Regions from separate parts of the Rhizobium sp. R86522 genome, predicted to be linked through region 1. Evidence: riboswitches for the same ligand, from Rfam matches in the RefSeq annotation. Region 1 holds a riboswitch; each other region holds the start of a gene.
What was found. A riboswitch is a leader RNA that binds a small molecule or an ion and turns the genes downstream of it on or off. The one in region 1 is predicted to bind cobalamin.

Region 1 (3,202 bases):
ATGGATGCAGGATTCGGTGAGTTCATAGACCTTGATCTTGAAGGGCTCGAGCGTTTCGGGCGTCACCTCGCCGCCGACCTTCATGCCGTAGTTCCAGCCGGCAAAATAGAAATCGGCATCGGCGTTCAGCAGCACTTCCTTGGTCGGGTATTTCGGCGAAAGCTCCGGCATTTCCTTCACGCCTTCCCGAAGCCCCGCATCCAGCGTCTTCCAGCCGGAGATCCCGGTGTAGCCGACCATGCGGTCCTGCAGCTTCAAGGCCAGCATCATCTCGGTCAGGTTGACGTCGTTGGAGACCGCGCGCGCCGGAGGTGCGTCAAACGTGACCTCGCGATCGCAGCTCTTGACCGTGACAGGATAGGCAAATGCCGAGGAGGCGGAGAAGACCGAAGCAAAGAGCGTGGCAGACAATAGAAGACGGGAAGCCATGTTGGCGGATCCTTTCAAAATCAGGTCAAGGCAAGGGAAAAGGAAAAACGATGGGATCGAGCGCCCTCCGCCTGTTGACGGGCGGCGAGGACACCGAAGGTTCCGGACAGGGCCTGTTCGGTCAGAACAGCTTCCGGTGGGCCGAACGCATTCATCCGGCCGCCATGCATCAGGGCAATATGCGTTGCAAACTCGGCGGCGAGGTTAATGTCGTGCAGCGTGGTGATGATCGTCAGGTTTAAAGCGCCGAGCAGATCGAGGATCTCGAGCTGGTGGCGGATATCCAGATGGTTGGTCGGCTCGTCGAGTATGAGGATTTCAGGCTTCTGCGCCAGCGCACGCGCCACCAGGACACGCTGCTTCTCACCTCCTGACAAGGTCGAGAACTGCCGGTTCGCCAGCCGCAGCAGATCGAGATGGTCGAGCGCGTGCTCTGCTTCGGCCCGGTCTTCTTCGCTCCAGCCCGCAAGGCCTTCGCGCCAGGGAACGCGCCCCATCATCACTACGTCGCGGACGGTGAACGGGAAGTCGCCCGGCATTTCCTGCAGAACGACCGCCACCCGACGGGCAAGCTGGCGGGCACTCATCTGCCAGATATCCTGGCCGTCGACCTCGACGCGCCCCTCCAGCGGGCTAACACCGCGATACAGGCAGCGAAGAAGCGTGGTCTTGCCAGCCCCGTTCGGCCCGACGATTGCCAGCCGGTCGCCGGCATCGAGGGAGAAGGAAACGCCTCGGACCAAATACTGGGATGGCTTCGGTCCCCAGCCGATATCGGTGACCCGGATCGGGCAGCCCTTGCTGGTACAGCTCATGGGCGTGCCCCCTCGAACGACGAAACGCCGAGCGTTACGCCATGGCCAAGGCCGATCGCCCGTCCCTGCGCTTCATGATCTGGAAGGAAATGCATGCCAGTCCTCCGCAGGATTTCTCCGGAGGCAAAATGGCATGTGGTCGGCGCGCCAGACGGCGCAGCGCAAAAGCCAGTTCGTATCCATCGGAACACCCCGTCCGCTTCGTTTTCTTCACTTAACGGCAGGTCTCCTGGCTCGCGGATATGCGCTTTCCATTTGCCTTCCCACGGTGACCCGCAGTGGCCCGGCGCTTTCACGCCGCGAGAATGGACAGCAATCCGCTTACAGTTGCGGGGGCAGCCACGGTCTTGGTCCCTATTGGGTCGTCCTCACCGTGTTCCCTATTAATCCCCTCGGAGTCATCCGGCGGGGAACCGTCACTGCTTGCATAGGACCTGCAGCCCCTGGCGGTCAAGCCTGGATCTTTTCGTTATGTAATATCGTTACGTCTATAGATCCGAATCCGGGTTGTCCACCTTCAAAGCGCATCCGCCCTCAGATTCTCAACGGAGGTCATTACCTCTCAGGGGCAACGAAGTTCTCATCGATCAGACGCGCGCCTCTCTGCCGGGTGGTGTAGCGCCAGATCCACTGAACACTGACAAGCAGGCGTTTCTCGAAATTGACCAGCAAATAGACATGGACGATGGCCCAGAGCAGCCAGGCGAGACGGCCCTTGAGCTGCCAGGAGCCGAAATCGAAGATGGCTGCGTTTCTTCCGATGACCGCCGTGTTGCCGCGATTGCGGAAACGGAAGTCTGGCACAGCCGCTCCTTTCAGGAGGTTGGCCTTGAGCGCTTTGCCGAGGAACGTCCCCTGCTGTTTGGCCACCTGTGCGAGCGCGGGCAATGCTTCGCCATTTTCTCCCAAAGCCAGCGCGGTATCGCCGATGGCGTAGACCCCGTCCATGCCATCAACCGAGAGGTCGCGCACCACCGGCAGGCGCCCGCCCGGGCCCGGCGAAAGGCCAAGCCATTCCGCGGCCGGCGATGCTTTGACCCCGGCTCCCCAGACGATGCAGCTCGCCGGCAGGAAAGCATCCTTGACCTTAACGCCCTCGGCAGTCACGTCTTCGACAGGCGTGTTCAGCCTGATATCCACGCCGATGTCGCGCAGATAGTCGGCCGCATAGGTCGAGAGATTTTCGGGGAAGGTTGCCAGAATACGCGGACCGGCCTCGACGAGGACGACGTGAAGTTGCTCTGGTCGCAGGCTACGGAAATCACGATCAATCATGAATCGACCGAGTTCTGAAATGGCGCCGGCCATTTCGACGCCGGTCGGGCCGCCACCGATGACGACGCTGGTCAACAGGCGGCGCTTCTCTGCCTCATCCTGGCTTCGCTCGGCCTGCTCGAAGGCGAGCAGGAGGCGGTGACGAATCTGGCGGGCTTCGTGAATCGATTTCAGCCCCGGTGCATGTTTCTGCCAGTCCTGATGGCCGAAATAATTGTACTGCGAGCCGGTCGCGAGAACGAGGCGGTCGTAGGAGATCGCTGCGCCATCGGCGAGAGAGACTGCGCGGGCGTCCGTATCGATCGACACCACCTCTCCCATCAGCACGTGGATGTTGTCCGATCGTCCCAATGTACGGCGGATCGGCTCGGAGATATCCGCAGGCGAAAGCGCTGCCGTCGCGACCTGATAGAGCAATGGCTGAAACAGATTGTGATTGCGCCGGTCGATCACGGTCACGTCGACTTCTGCGTCTGCCAGAGCCTTTGCGCAGGCAAGGCCTCCAAAACCTGCGCCGACGATCACGATGCGCGGCCGGCTCCCGATACTGGATCGTTCTTCCATCATCACCTCACTGTCTGCGCGAATTGTTCCGGGACAACCTGAAGGCGTCCGGAATGTTCCTGGGGAACTGTTCGCAAGCGGGACGGTTGGTCACGGAGAGCTCAAGAAGAGGAGACCCA
Region 2 (3,202 bases), 2.5 Mb from region 1:
ACAGCACTTGAGGCGAATGGTTGTGGGCCGGATCAAGCGGCTTATCCGGAAGAAGCAGAGCGTATCCCTTACCTCGACACGCTGGCGGAACCCTACCGTCCGGACCGGGCAGCCGAAGCCGCCTACTCAGCGCCGCCCCCGCCGATGAGCATGATGCCCAGCGGCAATGTCCGCACGCTGTGTGTGCGCACCTGCGATGGCGGTTTCTTCCCGATCTCGTCACAGACCTCGGCAATGAACTTCGGCCGCGATGCGGCGCAATGCCAGCAGATGTGTCCGGGCACGGAAACGGAGCTGTTTTTCCACGCGCCGGAGCGCAGCGAGACCGTGGACATGATCTCGGCAGTCAGCGGCCGCCCCTATCGCGATCTGCCCAATGCCTTCCTCTACCGCAACCGACGCAGCGACGCGGAACCCGCCTGCGCCTGCAACCTGCAGCAATACTACCAGCGCATGACGCCGCGTCCGGCCGTACCGGACTACCAGTCGTCCTTCATCGAAGTTGCACCGGGAAAACGGGAGGCTGCGTCAGCGACGGTGCCTGCCACGGAGCGCGTGCTGGATGAGGCCAGCCTCAACGTACGCCGCGTCGGCCCGGCCTTCCTCCCCTCCGACAAGGGCACGATCGACCTCAGGAACCCGGCGACGTCAGGTCCACAGCCGCTGCAGGAGTGATCGGCCGCTCCGCGATCTGCCCCCAGCTTTCCTCGAAGATCAAATCGTCGAGCGGCAATCGCTTGCGCCATCCCTTCACCTCGAGCTCCGGCGTCGCATAGAGTTCGTCGACATAGCCAAGGCAAAGATAACCGATGATCTGGATCCGCTCCGGGATCCCAAGGAGCGCCTTCACCTCGGCCTCGTGGAAGATGCTGACCCATCCAAGCCCGACCCCTTCCGCACGTGCTGCGAGCCAGAGATTCTGGATGGCGCAGACAGTCGAGAAGGCGTCCATCCTGACATCATGGGTGCGTCCGAGCACGACGGGTCCCGCACGATCGGGATCACAGGTGACGCAGATATTGAGCGGCGCCTTGCGGATGCCTTCCAGTTTCAGGGATCGATAGACGTCCCGCTGCTCAACCGGAAACATGGCCTCCGCCTCCTCGTTCGCCCGCAGAAACGCCTGCCAGATGGCCTCGCGCTTTCGAGCAGAGCGGATCAGCAGGAAACTCCAGGGCTGCATGAAGCCCACGGAGGGGGCGGCATGCGCCGCTTCGAGCAATCGCCGCACCAGATCATCCGGCAGCGGATCAGAGCGAAACTGGTCGCGGACGTCGCGTCGCGTGTGAATGGCTCGGTAGACGGCCTGTTTGTCCTGGTCGGCGAAGGGCGCCGTCCGGACGAGGAACTCGTTCGGTCTGTCGTGCATCGTAATCCCCACAATGCGCAACCACCCGCCGTCCACGCGGGAAAGGTCTATCTCGCCAGGCCGGTCTTCTGACTGGGCATCATCCAGGATGCGCGCCTTCCCGGATTGCTCCAGTGGCCGGGTTTCCCCTCGCGCATCATGTCCGCCTCACAGCGTTGGGCACGTGCCGGATTTTCGCCGGCTTCCCGATTCTCTCACCTAACGGCAAGCACCTGACGTCGGATCAATACCGCAAGAACCAGCCGCAGGACAGAGTGGAATGCGACAGGCTCAAGCCTCGACCGGGAAGTAGCGGACAAAGGCGAAAGCCGATCCGTCCGGCGCCCAGTTCGGCACATTGATCGAGCCCTGACCGCCGAAGAACTCGATGAGTGTTTCGACATTGCCGCCATCGGCGTCCATCAGCCGAAGTCGCACCTGCTTGTCGCGCGGATGACCTTCGACATCGGCATCGTAGGAGAGGAAGAGTATCTTCTTCCCATCCGGAGAGGGATGCGGGAACCAGTCACCATAACCGTCTGAGGTCAGCTGCTGCAGGTCGCTGCCATCGCTGCGCATGCGCCAGATCTGCATGGTGCCGGTACGGCTGGAGTTGAAATAGATCCACTGTCCATCAGGCGTGTAATCAGGGCCATCATTGTGCCCTTCGCCGTTCGTCAGCCGCCGCTCGGCCCCGCCCTTGGTCGAGATGGTATAGATATCGAAGGCGCCGTTGCGCTCGCCGCAATAGGCAAGCTCCTTACCGTCCGGCGACCAGCCGTGCCAGTAGGACGGCATTTTGTCGGTGACTTGGCGCGGCTCGTCGTCACCATCACCCAGCAGATAGATGCAGGACTTGCCGAAAAGCGTATGATCGGAAAACGCGATCGAGGCGCCATCGGGCGAGATCCCATGATCGTTGTTGAGCCGCACGGCAAAACCCGTGTCGATCAGCTCCGGTTCGGGATCGTCTTCGTCGAGCGGCAACGCATAAAGAAGACCATCGCCGTTGATGACCAGAAACTCGCCATCGCGCGACCAGTTGGGCGCCTCGACGAGGTCATCCGTCTGCCAGACGACCTCGCATTCACGGGTCGTCATATCGTAGATCTCGACCGAACTGCGCATCATGGTCTCCTTGGAAAAGTCAGTCTGCGGTCGAGCGATTTTCCATCGCCTGGCGCAGTTTGGCGAAGATCGCCCGGCCCGTCTGCTCAACATGAGCACTGCGCCATTCGGTGTAGAAACCCCAGATCAGGCTGACGTTCAGCGTGAGGAACCCGATGCCGAGCATCTTGTAGCTCCCGTCCCACAGGCCGTAGCAGCCAATCGCGATCGAGGGCAGGAAATAGGCGGCGCCCGAGAGCGTCCGGTACAGCCCGCTATCCTGATTGTCATGCGCTCCGACAGCAAAGATATAGCTGCGCTCCTCCGCCGTGAAATCAGGCAAAGCAGCCAAGGCATCGATATCCTCTATCGACACGCTCAGCGATCCCGGAACCGGTTCGTGATCGGATAGCGGCGATCACGTCCGAAGTTCTTCTTTGTGATCTTCACGCCCGGCGCCGACTGGCGACGCTTGTATTCGGCGAGATAGAGCAGATGCTCGACCCGGTGAACGGTCGCAATGTCATGGCCGCGCGCGACGATCTCATCGACACCCATCTCTTTTTCGACGAGGCATTCGAGAATGTCGTCAAGCACCGGATAGGGCGGCAGGGAGTCCTGGTCGGTCTGGTTCGGGCGCAGTTCCGCAGACGGCGCCTTCGACAGGATATTGGCAGGGATCACCTCGCCGGACGGACCAAGCGCACCGGGCGGCACGTTTTCGTTGCGCCAGGCCGAGAGCGCATA
Region 3 (3,202 bases), 1.1 Mb from region 1:
CTCCGAGCAGGCCCCGAACGCCTTCGACTTCACCAACTTCGCCGAAAAGGCGCTCGCCACCTCCAAGGCAGCCGGCGGCGACACCGTGACGATCTACGGTGCAAGCGACTATGTGTCGAAGGATTGGCTGCTCTACAAGAAGAAGCCGGTGGGTGGTTTCGGCGCCTGAGCGTCGAAGTCCACTTTCAAAGTTTTGCGATGATCTTCCTGAGCTCGGCGTCTCGTGCGCCGAGCATCAGTACGTTCCGCAGCGCCTCTTTCGGATCCACTGTCTGGAATAAAAGTCCGTTGTTGCGGAACGAACGGTCGATGGTCATCGCCTTGGCCTCCGCCTCCGGCTTGATCGCCACGGCGAAATACATCCGTCCGTAATTCTGCTTGATCTGCTCGAAGAACACCTCTTCCCCACCGAGTTCGGCAAAGAAATTGGCGATGTAGAAGGCCCATTTGACATCGGCATACTGCGCGAAATTCGTGCGCGCCGCCGTCACGTGACAGTAGCCCAGATGTGGGCTGTTGTTCAGTGTGCGGTGGAAGATGACTTTGGGGAACTTGATCGAACGGTGAAAGCCGTTGATGCGCTCATGCGTCGTCTCGGCCGCCCGCTCCAGCCGCCGCCCGGTCCGCGCCGCAACTTCCTCATAGGAAAGATACCGGCGCTCGTCCGGCAGCCAGTCCTCGCGGCTGCGCGAGATCCGACCGGTTCTCAGGAACTCGGTATGGACTGCCTTTGACGAGGGCGGCGTTTGCGTTTCCGCTTTGGGAGCCGCGTAGTATCTGAGTTTCTGCATCTTGACGCTCTGACGGTACCCGGACTGATTGCTTGAGCTTAACGCAGCATGGTTAATCATGATTTGATGGTATTCTACATCAGCGAGGTTTCGCGAGGCTTGCCGCAGTGCAGTTCCATGCAACTGCCTTAAATCGCCCGTTTGCGCCATGATTTCAGCGGCCAGAGAAACGCCGCCGCCGCACCTCCCGGAAAACAATGGGAAATTCCCGACCTTGCCACCCTTAGTCGTCGTCTGTGGGATGTCGCAAACGATTTGGGCCGTGTCGTTCTGCAATGCAGCGGAGGCCCGCGGCCTGTGATTAGATGCAGGCAAGCTCGAGGTGCTGCCCTGCTAGGGAGGGTAGGAAATCGGGAAGCCGGTCAAAATCCGGCGCTGCCCCCGCAACGGTGGTGGAGAATGCGTTTTGGCAGAAGGCCACTGGGGGTAACCCTGGGAAGGCGCCGACGCGGTCCGCAAATGGACCACTCCTGAGCCCGGAAACCAGCCTTGGCAGACGGACATTTGAGGTTGCGGAGGGCGACCAGAGATAGCCATGCACACCGCCTTCCCAGGGCGACGGCAGGCTGCGCTCTCATCTCCCCCGAGTTTTTGAAACACGAGGACGACATGGATCTGCAGGCCAACGTGCTGCGCCAGCTGAAGAACCGCCGCGAGGGTTTCTCGCTCGAACAGCCATTTTACATCGACCAGGACTATTTCAAGCTCGACATGGAGCAGATCTGGTATCGCGATTGGCTGTTCATCGGCCATGACTGCGAGATCCCACGCGCCGGCAACTATTTCACCGCCCAGATCGGCGATTACCCTGTCGTCATCGTCCGCGGCAAGGATCAGGTCATCCGCGCCTTCCACAACACCTGTCGCCATCGCGGCCACCGCGTCTGCACCAAGGACAAGGGCGCCGCGGCGAAGCTCGTCTGCCCCTATCACAACTGGACCTATGACCTCGACGGATCGCTCGTCTTCGCTCGCCAGATGGGTGAGACTTTCGACAAGGCCGAATTCGGCCTGAAGACCGTCCATTGCGAAAGCGTCGGCGGCTACATCTTCGTCTGCCTCGCCAACGAAGCCCCCGATTTCGCGCCAATGCGCGCCTCGCTGGAACCCTATCTGCGTCCGCATCGCCTCTGGGAGGCCAAGGTCGCCCACAAGAACACGATCATCGAGAAGGGTAACTGGAAGCTCGTCTGGGAAAACAACCGGGAATGCTACCACTGCGCCGGCAACCATCCGGAGCTCTGCCGCACCTATCCGGAAGCCCCGACCGCAACCGGCGTCCAGGGTGCGGGTGACGATCCCTTCATCTCCGAGCACTGGGCGCGCTGCGAAGCCGCCGGCCTGCCGTCCGCCTTCAGCATGGACCCGTCGGGCCAGTTCCGCACGGCCCGCATGCCGCTAATCGAGGATGCCGAGAGCTACACCATGTCTGGCAAGCGTGCCGTGAAGAAGCCGCTCTCCGCAGACGTGCCGATCAGCCATATCGGCACCATGCTGCTTTTCCACTATCCGACGACCTGGAACCACATCCTCGGGGACCACGCGATCTCCTTCCGCGTCCTGCCGCTTTCGGCCGAAGAGACGGCCGTCACCACCACCTGGCTGGTCAACAAGGACGCGGTCGAAGGCGTTGATTACGACTTGGAAGAGCTGACCCATGTCTGGAACATGACCAACGACCAGGACCGCTCGATCGTCGAGGAAAACGCGTTTGGCATACGTTCCCCGGCCTATGAGCCCGGTCCCTATTCCGTCGATCACGAAGGTGGCGTCATGCAGTTCGTCGAGTGGTATTCCAACTTCATGACGGGCCGCCTGCAGGGCGACAAGGCTCGCCTGTCTGCGGTGGCGTGATCATGAACATCGCCGTCACCCAGTATCGCCATGTCGACGAGATGCGCCCCTGGTCCGACCGGGAGCATCTCTTGGAATGCGTCGCCGTCACGCCTGAGGCCGCCGACGTGATGACCTTCACCTTCAAGCCGAACAAGCCGGGCCTCTGGTTCCGTTATCTGCCCGGCCAGTTCGTCACGCTCGAGATCCCCGTCGGGCCAGAGCCGGTGATGCGCACCTACACGCTCTCCTCCAGCCCCTCGCGGCCCTATACGGTCGCCGTGACGGTCAAGGCGCAGAAGGACTCGATTGGCACCCGCTGGATGTTCGACAACCTGAAGCCCGGCATGGCGCTTAAGGCCTTCGGCCCGCTCGGCGACTTCTCCTATGCCAAGCACCCTGGCAAGAAATACCTTTTCGTTTCCGCCGGCTCCGGTGTGACGCCGATGATGTCGATGACGCGCGACCTCAGCGACCGCGCGCCAGACAGCGACATCACTTTCCTCAACTGCGCGCGCTCGCCTGATGACATCATCTTCCGCTGGGAGCTGGAGGCCAAGGCCCGCGACATGCCGAAC
Region 4 (3,202 bases), 2.0 Mb from region 1:
CGACCCGGCGACCATGCCGATCACCAAACTCGCGAATACCGCCATCGATGCCGTTTCGAACAGCCTGGACGACGTGTTCCACGAGATCGTCCGTTTCGCCGGCACCGATCTGCTCTGCTACCGCGCTGACGGACCGAAGGAACTGATCGACCGTCAGTCGGCTCGCTGGGATCCTTTGCTTGCTTGGATATCGACTGCGCACGGCGCGCGCTTCATCCTTGTCGAAGGCGTGATGCATCAGGAACAGCCACAGGAGGCAATCGGCGCCTACGCTCGGGCGCTGGAGCGCTACCGCGATCCCTTCCAGATCTCCTGCCTCAACGTGGTGACGACGCTGACGGGTTCGGCTGTGCTGACACTTGCCTTTGCCGAGGGTGCCTTCGATCTGGACGATGTCTGGTCGCTTGCCCATCTCGACGAGGACTGGACGATCGAGCATTGGGGTTCCGATGCCGAGGCCGAAGCGCGTCGTGAGGCCCGTTACGGCGAGTTCGCATCGGCAGCGTCACTCTTCGCGGTCCTTCAGGCAGCAAGTTAACTCTACACTAACCATAAATGGCGAATTCTCGGGCAGGTTCAGAATCACCTGTCCGGGGTCCTTATGTTCGCTCGCAGCCTTCGCATCGCCGTCGCCATGGGCTTCGCCCTGCTGCTCGCTTCCTGCTCCGTCTTTTTCGGGCGCAGCATTGACCGTCCGTTGGTTTACTACGTCCGCAACGTGACGGTCATGGCCGATGCACGCATCCCGCTCGACCTCATTGAAAGCGTCGATCGCCGCGTCTCTGCCGCGATTGCGGCGACGCGCCCGCCCGCGGGTGCCGAGCGCGTCGTGCTTCTGGTCAAAATCGATCGCCTTGGATTTGGGGAGGGCGCCCGTCGCCGCCTCGCTCAGGCTGACTTTACCGTGACTGCTGTTTCGGTCGAAACCGGCGAGCCGGTCGCCAAGGGAAGCTTCAGGGTGAACGGCCCGACCGACGACCCGCGCTGGGCCCGTCAGGCGCTTGCCGAAGAACTCGCGGCCCGCATCCGCTTTGCCTTCTCGCTGACCACGCCGCGTGTCCGCAAGGCCCAGCAGCCGCGAACCATATCAACGCGGCTCGCTTCGGAGCCACCGCCGGTGATCGTGCCGAATGCTCGGGTGGAATCGCCACGCGCCGCCCCGGTGGTGCGGCAGGCGGCGCCGCAAAACTCGTCCGTTATGGCTGTGCCGGAGACGGCTGTTCCTCCGCCACCGCGCGAAATGGCCGCGCCGCCGGTCGCCGACGTGCAGACACCTCGGCCCGCAGCCCCGGCCCAGCCTGCGCGTCGCGCTGCCGACATCGGCCAGGGCACGCCGGTCGAACAGGGAGCCGTGGGTGCCATTCGCCTGCGGCCGGATTGCGACCCCGCCGTCACGCCGGACTGCTCCACGAGCCCTTGATCGGCCCTCGGGCGCAATGACGCAGCTCTGCGCCGCAGCTGTGATTGACTCGGCTTCGACCTCGGCCTAATCCTCATGATGGATGGTTTCCGAACGGCAGAGATGTTGTCCGGAGAGCAAAAGGGAATGCGAAGGCGTGGACCCCAACCGGGCACGCCGAACGCAGCCGACCCCGCGACTGTATTGCAGCGAGGGTTCTCCATCCGCTTTGTCGTTGAACGAGTGACGGGTCGCAGGGTGCGACCGGCTCGCCAGAACGGCAGGACGGAAAAGCCACTGGGGTGGCAACGCGATCAGCCGGGGCAGGACGCCTCTTTTTCTACGAATCGTCCGCTCTTTCGTGTTGCCGCAAACCCTGGGAAGGCGAGGAGAACCCGACGGTCCTTTCGAGGATCACGACCTGCGAGCCAGGAGACCTGCCATCCACGGGCATGGTGCCCACACTGGGGAGGTCTCCCCGTTGCCAGCACGGAGGTTGTCGTGGCGACGTTCTGCATCCGCGGGTCCTTTGCGCCCCGCCGGTGCCGGTCCGCATGCGCGGACGCGGCATCGATTGTTTTCTTGTGCATGCTGAAGGCATGCACCGCTGGCCGTCTGCGCGCGGTCGAAGGTCATGGCGCACCATGACCGCATCCAATTCCCCATCCATCCTCGTTCTCGGCGGTGCGCGCTCGGGCAAGTCGCGTTTCGCCGAAACAACGGCGCGCAACACCGGCCTAGATCGCGTTTATCTGGCCACGGGCCGCGCCTGGGACGACGAGATGCGCGCCCGCATCGAGACCCACAAGGCCGACCGTGCCGATGACGGCTGGACGACGCATGAGGAGCCGCTGGATCTCGTCGGTGCACTGAAGACGCTCGACAAGCCCGAGCGGGTGATCCTCGTCGACTGCCTGACGCTCTGGGTCACCAATCTGATGATGGAAGAAGGCCGTGACGTCGACGCGGATGGCGCCGAACTCGCTGCAATCCTCGGAGAACTCCACGCCACCGTCATCTTCGTCTCCAATGAAGTCGGCCTCGGCATCGTGCCCGAAAACAAGATGGCCCGCGCCTTCCGCGACCATGCCGGCCGTCTCCACCAAGCCATCGCCGCCGAGGCGGCTGAAGTCTATTTTATCGCGGCGGGTTTGCCGTTGAAAATGAAGGGTTGAACCATGTTGCAGCAAAAGATCCCCGCCACCGTCATCACCGGCTTTTTGGGGGCAGGCAAGACCACCATCATCCGTAACATGCTGATGAATGCCGGCGGCAAGAAGATCGCGCTGATCATCAACGAATTCGGCGACCTCGGCGTCGACGGTGATGTCTTGAAGGGCTGCGGCGCCGACAATTGCACCGAAGATGACATCATCGAACTCACCAATGGCTGCATCTGCTGCACGGTCGCCGACGACTTCGTACCGACCATGCTGAAGCTGCTTGAGCGCGACGTGAAGCCTGACCATATCGTCATCGAGACCTCGGGTCTGGCGCTGCCGCAGCCGCTGGTCGCTGCCTTCAACTGGCCGGATATCCGCACGCGTGTGACCGTCGATGGCGTCGTGACCGTGGTCGATAGTGCCGCCGTCGCCGCTGGCCGTTTTGCCGACGACCATGACGCGGTCGCCGCCCAGCGCGCCGAGGACGACAATCTCGATCACGAAAGCCCGATCGAAGAACTCTTCGAGGATCAGCTGACCTGCGCCGACCTCATCGTCCTCAACAAGGCCGACCTCCTGGACGCTGCCGGTATCGCTGCCGTGCGCGCGGAAGTCACGGGCCGCACCAGCCGTAAGCCTT

Region 2: linked by a shared signal. The riboswitch ahead of bluB (5,6-dimethylbenzimidazole synthase) and the one ahead of SJY08_RS18440 (ABC transporter ATP-binding protein) in region 1 are both predicted to bind cobalamin.
Region 3: linked by a shared signal. The riboswitch ahead of SJY08_RS13135 (aromatic ring-hydroxylating dioxygenase subunit alpha) and the one ahead of SJY08_RS18440 (ABC transporter ATP-binding protein) in region 1 are both predicted to bind cobalamin.
Region 4: linked by a shared signal. The riboswitch ahead of cobU (bifunctional adenosylcobinamide kinase/adenosylcobinamide-phosphate guanylyltransferase) and the one ahead of SJY08_RS18440 (ABC transporter ATP-binding protein) in region 1 are both predicted to bind cobalamin.

The regions. Positions count from the first base shown of each region.
Region 1 is NZ_JAXHBX010000001.1:3,798,254-3,801,455, forward strand. It holds gene SJY08_RS18435 (ABC transporter substrate-binding protein) at 1-429, opposite strand, end outside; gene SJY08_RS18440 (ABC transporter ATP-binding protein) at 450-1,244, opposite strand; cobalamin riboswitch at 1,446-1,677, opposite strand; gene SJY08_RS18445 (NAD(P)/FAD-dependent oxidoreductase) at 1,800-3,083, opposite strand.
Region 2 is NZ_JAXHBX010000001.1:1,321,997-1,325,198, reverse strand. It holds gene SJY08_RS06295 (DUF2865 domain-containing protein) at 1-675, shown strand, start outside; gene bluB (5,6-dimethylbenzimidazole synthase) at 632-1,369, opposite strand; cobalamin riboswitch at 1,410-1,600, opposite strand; gene SJY08_RS06285 (hypothetical protein) at 1,640-2,476, opposite strand; gene SJY08_RS06280 (hypothetical protein) at 2,496-2,807, opposite strand; gene SJY08_RS06275 (NAD+ synthase) at 2,834-3,202, opposite strand, start outside.
Region 3 is NZ_JAXHBX010000001.1:2,682,284-2,685,485, reverse strand. It holds gene SJY08_RS13145 (GGDEF domain-containing protein) at 1-169, shown strand, start outside; gene SJY08_RS13140 (DUF6656 family protein) at 186-791, opposite strand; cobalamin riboswitch at 1,095-1,298, shown strand; gene SJY08_RS13135 (aromatic ring-hydroxylating dioxygenase subunit alpha) at 1,401-2,645, shown strand; gene SJY08_RS13130 (2Fe-2S iron-sulfur cluster-binding protein) at 2,648-3,202, shown strand, end outside.
Region 4 is NZ_JAXHBX010000001.1:1,777,635-1,780,836, reverse strand. It holds gene SJY08_RS08490 (ATP12 family chaperone protein) at 1-538, shown strand, start outside; gene SJY08_RS08485 (hypothetical protein) at 602-1,420, shown strand; cobalamin riboswitch at 1,487-1,859, shown strand; gene cobU (bifunctional adenosylcobinamide kinase/adenosylcobinamide-phosphate guanylyltransferase) at 2,044-2,574, shown strand; gene cobW (cobalamin biosynthesis protein CobW) at 2,578-3,202, shown strand, end outside.